Linked DNA regions of Alicycliphilus denitrificans K601. Each later gene encodes a partner of the first gene's protein in a complex. Links are inferred from orthologs where the notes say so. Each region holds a gene or a part of one and is shown in the gene's direction. Other genes may lie near its edges.

Region 1 (3,251 bases):
CTCTCGGCCAAGGAAGCGTTCGACGTACTCATCGTCGGCGGCGGCCCAGCCGGCGCCGCGGCGGCCGTGTACGCAGCGCGCAAGGGCATCCGCACCGGCGTGGCGGCCGAGCGCTTCGGTGGCCAGGTCAACGACACGCTGGACATCGAGAACTACATCTCCATCCCCCGCACCGAGGGCCCGCAGTTCGCTGCCGCGCTGCAGCAGCACGTGAACGCGTACGACGTGGACGTGATGAACCTGCAGCGCGCCAAGGCGCTCAGGCCCGCCAGCCAGAGCGGTGGCCTGATCGAGGTGGAGATGGACAACGGCGCCGTGCTGAAGAGCAAAACCGTCATCCTCTCGACCGGCGCGCGCTGGCGCAACATGAACGTGCCCGGCGAGGAGCAGTACCGCACCAAGGGCGTGGCCTATTGCCCGCACTGCGACGGCCCGCTCTACAAGGGCAAGCGCGTGGCAGTGATCGGCGGCGGCAACTCGGGCGTCGAGGCGGCCATCGACCTGGCCGGCGTGGTGGCGCATGTCACGGTGTTCGAGTTCATGCCCCAGCTCAAGGCCGACGCCGTGCTGCAGAAGAAGCTCGCCAGCCTGCCCAATGTGGACGTGGTGCTCAATGCCCAGACCACCGAGGTGCTGGGCGACGGCAGCAAGGTCAACGCGCTGGCCTACAAGGACCGGGCTACGGGCGAGGAAAAGCGCGTGGAGCTCGAAGGCATCTTCGTGCAGATCGGCCTGCTGCCCAACACCGACTGGCTCATGGGAACGGTGGAGCTGTCCAAGTTCGGCGAGATCGTCATCGACGCCAAGGGCCAGACCAGTGTGCCCGGCGTGTTCGCCGCGGGTGACTGCACAACGGTTCCGTACAAGCAGATCGTCATCGCCGCGGGAGCGGGCGCCACCGCCGCCTTGAGCGCCTTCGACCACTTGATCCGCACCAGCGTACCGCAATGACGCCGCGGGCCGGAACCGCACCCCGCGGGCCCGGCCCATTTCTTCCTTCCCCCACCAGGAGATGCACCATGACCGACAAGCAAAAGCTCACCACCGCCTTCGGCTGCCCCGTGGTCGACAACCAGAACACGATGACGGCCGGCCCGCGCGGCCCCGTCCTGCTGCAGGACGTCTGGCTGCTGGAGAAGCTCGCGCACTTCGACCGCGAGGTCATCCCTGAGCGGCGCATGCACGCCAAGGGCAGCGGCGCCTACGGCACGTTCACCGTCACCAACGACATCACCAAGTACACCAAGGCCAGGATCTTCTCCGAGGTCGGCAAGAAGACCGAGCTGTTCGCGCGCTTCACCACCGTCGCGGGCGAGCGCGGCGCGGCCGATGCCGAGCGCGACATCCGCGGCTTCGCGGTCAAGTTCTACACCGAGCAGGGCAACTGGGACATGGTGGGCAACAATACGCCGGTGTTCTTCCTGCGCGACCCGCTCAAGTTCCCGGACCTGAACCACGCCGTCAAGCGCGACCCGCGCACCAACATGCGCAGCGCGCAGAACAACTGGGACTTCTGGACCTCGCTGCCCGAGGCGCTGCACCAGGTCACCATCGTCATGTCCGAGCGTGGCATCCCCGCGAGCTACCGCACCATGCACGGCTTCGGCTCGCACACCTTCAGCTTCATCAACGCGGCCAACGAGCGTTTCTGGGTCAAGTTCCACTTCAAGTGTCAGCAGGGCATCCGCAACCTGACCGGCGCCGAGGCCGAGGCCCTGATCGGCAAGGACCGGGAAAGCCACCAGCGTGACCTGTACGACGCCATCGAAGCCGGCGACTTCCCGCGCTGGAAGTTCATGATCCAGGTCATGCCCGAGAAGGACGCCTCCAGGGTGCCCTACAACCCGTTCGATCTGACCAAGGTCTGGCCGCATGGCGACTATCCGCTGATCGAGGTCGGCGTGATGGAGCTCAACCGCAACCCGGAGAACTTCTTCGCCGAGGTCGAGCAAGCGGCCTTCAACCCGGCCAGCGTGGTGCCCGGCATCGGCTTCTCGCCCGACAAGATGCTGCAGGCGCGGCTGTTCTCCTACGGCGACGCGCAGCGCTACCGCCTGGGCGTGAACCACTACCAGATCCCGGTCAACGCGCCGCGCTGCCCCGCGCACCACTACCACCGCGACGGCGCCATGCGCGTGGACGGCAACTTCGGCAGCACCCGCGGCTACGAGCCCAACAGCTACGGCGAATGGGCCGAGCAGCCGGACTTCCGCGAGCCGCCGCTGTCGGTGGAGGGCTCGGCCGACCACTGGAACCACCGCGAGGACAGCGACTACTACTCGCAACCCGGAGCGCTGTTCCGCCTGATGAACCCGGCCCAGCGGCAGGCGCTGTTCGATAACACGGCCGCCTCCATCGGCGGCGCCACGCGCGAGGTGCAGCTGCGCCACATCCGCAACTGCCTGAAGGCCGACCCGGCCTATGGCGCGGGCGTGGCCAAGGCCCTGGGCATCCCCGAGAGCGAGTACGCGGGCTGACGACGCCCGCCGCCCATGGAGCGCGCGCGATCCGGATTTAAAATGCGAGTCTTCCATGCGCCACCTGCTGCTCATCCTGATACTGGCTTGCCTGCCGCTGCAGTCCATCTGGGCGGCGGCGGCCAGCTATTGCGGGCATGAGACGGCACCCGCGGCCGCGCATTTCGGGCACCACCAGCACCTGGTCCACGACGGCCACGCCGCAGCCGCATCCGGCGGATGCGCGCATGGCCATGACGGCACCAGCGTGCGCACGGGCGGCGTGGACATGGACTGCCACGTCTGTCACGGCGTGGGCAGCGCCCTGTATGCCGAGCCCGCTGCCACCGCGCTGCGCCTGGGCGCCATGCGCCCCGCGCCCTTCGTATTGCCGCTGCTGCGTGCTCCCGCGCCAGCGCGCCCCGAACGCCCCAACTGGCCGGGCCTTGCCTGAGCGGCAAGGCGGGGCGGGGCAGCCCCTGGTCCACTGAAACACTGGAATCCGGCGCGGTGCAGTCCGCCCGCTCCGGTGATCGAGGGGACTGGCTTTCATCGACGCAGCCGCGGCTTGGCCGCAGCGCCTGCAATGCCTTGCCGATTTTTCACCCATGGCCATGCCAATGGAGAAATATCGGATGCCATTTGTCTGGAAGATTTCCCGGGCCCGCTTGCGGGCCCTCGCACTAACCTTGGCCTGGGGGCTGGCGGCGGCGTCCGCCGCCGCCCAGGCAACCCCGGCCGTCTCCCCGCTGCAGGCCCTGTTTGAGCGGGCCTGGCGGAGCCAGCCCGAGGCGC
Region 2 (3,070 bases), 260 kb from region 1 along the record:
CCGCCACTACGGCAACGGCCGCCAGGGCAAGCACGAATTCATCGTCATCGACACGGGAGGCTTCGAGCCCGACGCATCCAGCGGCATCTACCGCGAGATGGCCAAGCAGACCCAGCAGGCGGTGGCCGAGGCCGACGTGGTGATCTTCGTTGTGGACGTGCGCGGTGGCCTCTCGGCGCAGGACCACGACATCGCCAAGTACCTGCGCCGCCTGGGCAAGCCCTGCGTGCTGGCCGGCAACAAGGCCGAGGGCATGCAGGACAGCGCCCACCTGGCCGAGTTCTACGAACTGGGCCTGGGCGAGGTGCACCCCGTCTCGGCCGCGCATGGCCAGGGCGTGCGCAGCCTGGTGGAACTGGCGCTCAAGTCCCTGGCCCTGCCCGAGGCGGGCGAGGGCGACGTCGTCGCCGAGGCCAACGTCATACGCCTTGCCGTGGCGGGGCGCCCCAACGTGGGCAAGTCCACGCTGATCAACACCTGGCTCGGCGAAGAACGCCTGGTGGCCTTCGACATGCCGGGCACCACGCGCGACGCCATCTCGGTGCCCTTCGAGCGCAATGGCCAGAAGTTCGAGCTGATCGACACCGCGGGCCTGCGCCGCAAGGGCAAGGTGTTCGAGGCGATAGAGAAGTTCTCCGTCGTCAAGACCCTGCAGGCCATCGAGTCGGCCAACGTGGTGCTGCTGCTGCTCGATGCGACCCAGGGCGTGACGGACCAGGACGCGCACATCGCGGGCTACATCCTGGAGAGCGGCCGCGCCGTGGTCATCGCCGTGAACAAATGGGATGCGGTGGACGACTATGGCCGCCAGCAGCTCGAACGCTCCATAGAGACGCGCCTGTCCTTCCTCAAGTTCGCTCCGCTGCATTTCATCTCGGCCATGAAGCGCCAGGGCATAGGGCCGCTGTGGGCCTCCATCGTGCAGGCCTACAAGTCCGCCAACCGCAAGATGCCCACGCCGGTGCTGACCCGGCTGCTGCAGGAGGCCGTGCAGTTCCAGAGCCCCAAGCGCTCCGGCATGTTCCGCCCCAAGCTGCGCTATGCGCACCAGGGCGGTATGAATCCTCCGGTGATCGTGATCCACGGAAACTCCCTGGAGCATGTCACGGACGCCTACAAGCGCTTTCTCGAAGGACGCTTCCGCAAGGAGTTCGACCTTATCGGGACGCCGCTGCGCATCGAGCTCAAGAGCTCCAGCAACCCGTACGCCGACAAGCACGAATCCTGATCCCCTGAACCGCGTACGGCACCATGACTGTGGTAAGGTGCCGGTTTACAACAACATTCTTGAACACGGAGAATATCGTGAGCAATAAAGGCCAGCTTCTTCAAGATCCCTTCCTGAACGCGCTGCGTCGCGAGCATGTGCCGGTGTCCATCTATCTGGTGAACGGCATCAAGCTGCAGGGGCAGATCGAATCCTTCGATCAATACGTGGTGCTGCTGCGCAACACGGTGACGCAGATGGTCTACAAGCACGCCATCTCCACGATCGTTCCGGGCCGCGCCGTCAACTTCTCGACGGCGGAAGCCGCCGAAGGGGACAACCAGTAAACCCACACCGCAGCCAGGGGCTGCGCCGGGGCGCAAGCGCTTCGCATGCAAGGGCCTGCCAGCCTTGAGTTCCAACCCATCATCCGACACCGATTTCACGCCGGTCCTCCTGGTCGGCGTGGATTTCGGTCTTCCCCATTTCGACGCCGAATTGCAGGAGCTGGGGCTGCTGGCCCAGACGGCGGGCCTGAAGCCGGTGGCGCGCCTGACGTGCAAGCGCAAGGCGCCCGACGCCGCCCTGTTCGTGGGCAGCGGCAAGGCCGGCGAGATCCAGACCCTGGCGCAAATGCATGGCGCCAAGGAGGTGCTGTTCGACCAGGCCCTGAGCCCGGCGCAGCAGCGCAATCTTGAGCGCCATCTGCAGATGCCGGTCAACGACCGGACGCTGCTCATCCTGGAGATCTTTGCCCAGCGCGCCCGCAGCCACGAAGGCAAGCTGCAGGTGGAGCTGGCGCGGCTGCAGTACCTGAGCACGCGGCTGGTGCGGCGCTGGTCACACCTGGAGCGCCAGCGCGGCGGTATCGGCACGCGTGGCGGCCCGGGCGAGACGCAGATCGAGCTCGACCGCCGCATGATCGGCGAGGCCATCAAGCGCACGCGCGAGCGGCTCGTCAAGGTCAAGCGCCAGCGGGCCACGCAGCGCCGCCAGCGTGAGCGGCGCGACACGTTCAACATATCGCTGGTCGGCTATACCAATGCCGGCAAGTCCACGCTGTTCAACGCCCTGGTGAAGGCCCGGGCGTATGCCGCCGACCAGCTGTTCGCCACGCTCGACACCACGACGCGCCAGCTCTACCTGGGCGAGGCCGTCGGATCGGTGTCCCTGTCCGACACGGTGGGCTTCATCCGCGATCTGCCCCATGGCCTGGTGGACGCCTTCCAGGCCACGCTGCAGGAGGCTGTCGATGCCGATCTGCTGCTGCATGTGGTGGATGCGGCCAACCCCGGCTATCCCGAGCAGATCGCGCAGGTGCAACTGGTGCTGGCTGAGATCGGCGCGGCGGAGATTCCGCAGCTGCTCGTGTTCAACAAGTTCGATGCCATGCCCGCCGAGACCAGGCCCGCGCGGCTGCAGGACATGTATGAGCTCGACGGGCGCCAGGTGCCGCGCATCTTCGTGAGCGCCCGCCAGGGTGAGGGAATCCCGGCACTGCGCGAACTGCTGGCCCACATGGTCCAGGAGGCCGCGGCGCGCGACATGACCCCTGGCGAGACTGCTGAATTACCGGGCCCTCCGGGCTGATTGGGCACAATGCCGGACGTTACAGGTGTACAGAGAACAAGAGAACTTGCGCATGAACCTTCATAATCGCGCCTCCCGCTGGGCATTGCTGCCCGAGCGCATCCGGGGGATGTTCAACCTCAACGACCCGCGCTGGGGCCGTGGGGACGACAAGGGCGAGGGGGGGCAACGCCCGGAGCCGGAGCGCCCTTCCACGGACCAGCCACAGGGTGGTGGCCGGGGGCGTGGGCAGAACTCCGCGGGCCAGCCGCCCGATCTCGACGAACTCTGGCA

What was found.
Region 2: the proteins of ALIDE2_RS08280 (region 1) and hfq are in contact, whole or in part, in a crystal structure (PDB 3VU3), measured with the Escherichia coli proteins. The link is inferred for Alicycliphilus denitrificans K601 from one-to-one orthologs.

What each region holds. Positions count from the first base shown.
Region 1 is NC_015422.1:1,748,182-1,751,432, forward strand. The notes cover bases 315-3,248. They hold ALIDE2_RS08280 (catalase), read left to right. Parts: upstream 315-1,019; coding sequence 1,020-2,477; downstream 2,478-3,248. Other genes in these bases: ahpF (alkyl hydroperoxide reductase subunit F), read left to right, coding at 315-951; ALIDE2_RS08285 (hypothetical protein), read left to right, coding at 2,533-2,910; ALIDE2_RS08290 (TolC family protein), read left to right, coding at 3,092-3,248. In the rest of the region: more of ahpF, read left to right, coding at 1-314; more of ALIDE2_RS08290, read left to right, coding at 3,249-3,251.
Region 2 is NC_015422.1:1,491,423-1,494,492, forward strand. The notes cover bases 177-2,929. They hold hfq (RNA chaperone Hfq), read left to right. Parts: upstream 177-1,305; coding sequence 1,306-1,554; downstream 1,555-2,929. Other genes in these bases: der (ribosome biogenesis GTPase Der), read left to right, coding at 177-1,228; hflX (GTPase HflX), read left to right, coding at 1,619-2,797; hflK (FtsH protease activity modulator HflK), read left to right, coding at 2,850-2,929. In the rest of the region: more of der, read left to right, coding at 1-176; more of hflK, read left to right, coding at 2,930-3,070. UniProt on the Escherichia coli protein: RNA chaperone that binds small regulatory RNA (sRNAs) and mRNAs to facilitate mRNA translational regulation in response to envelope stress, environmental stress and changes in metabolite concentrations.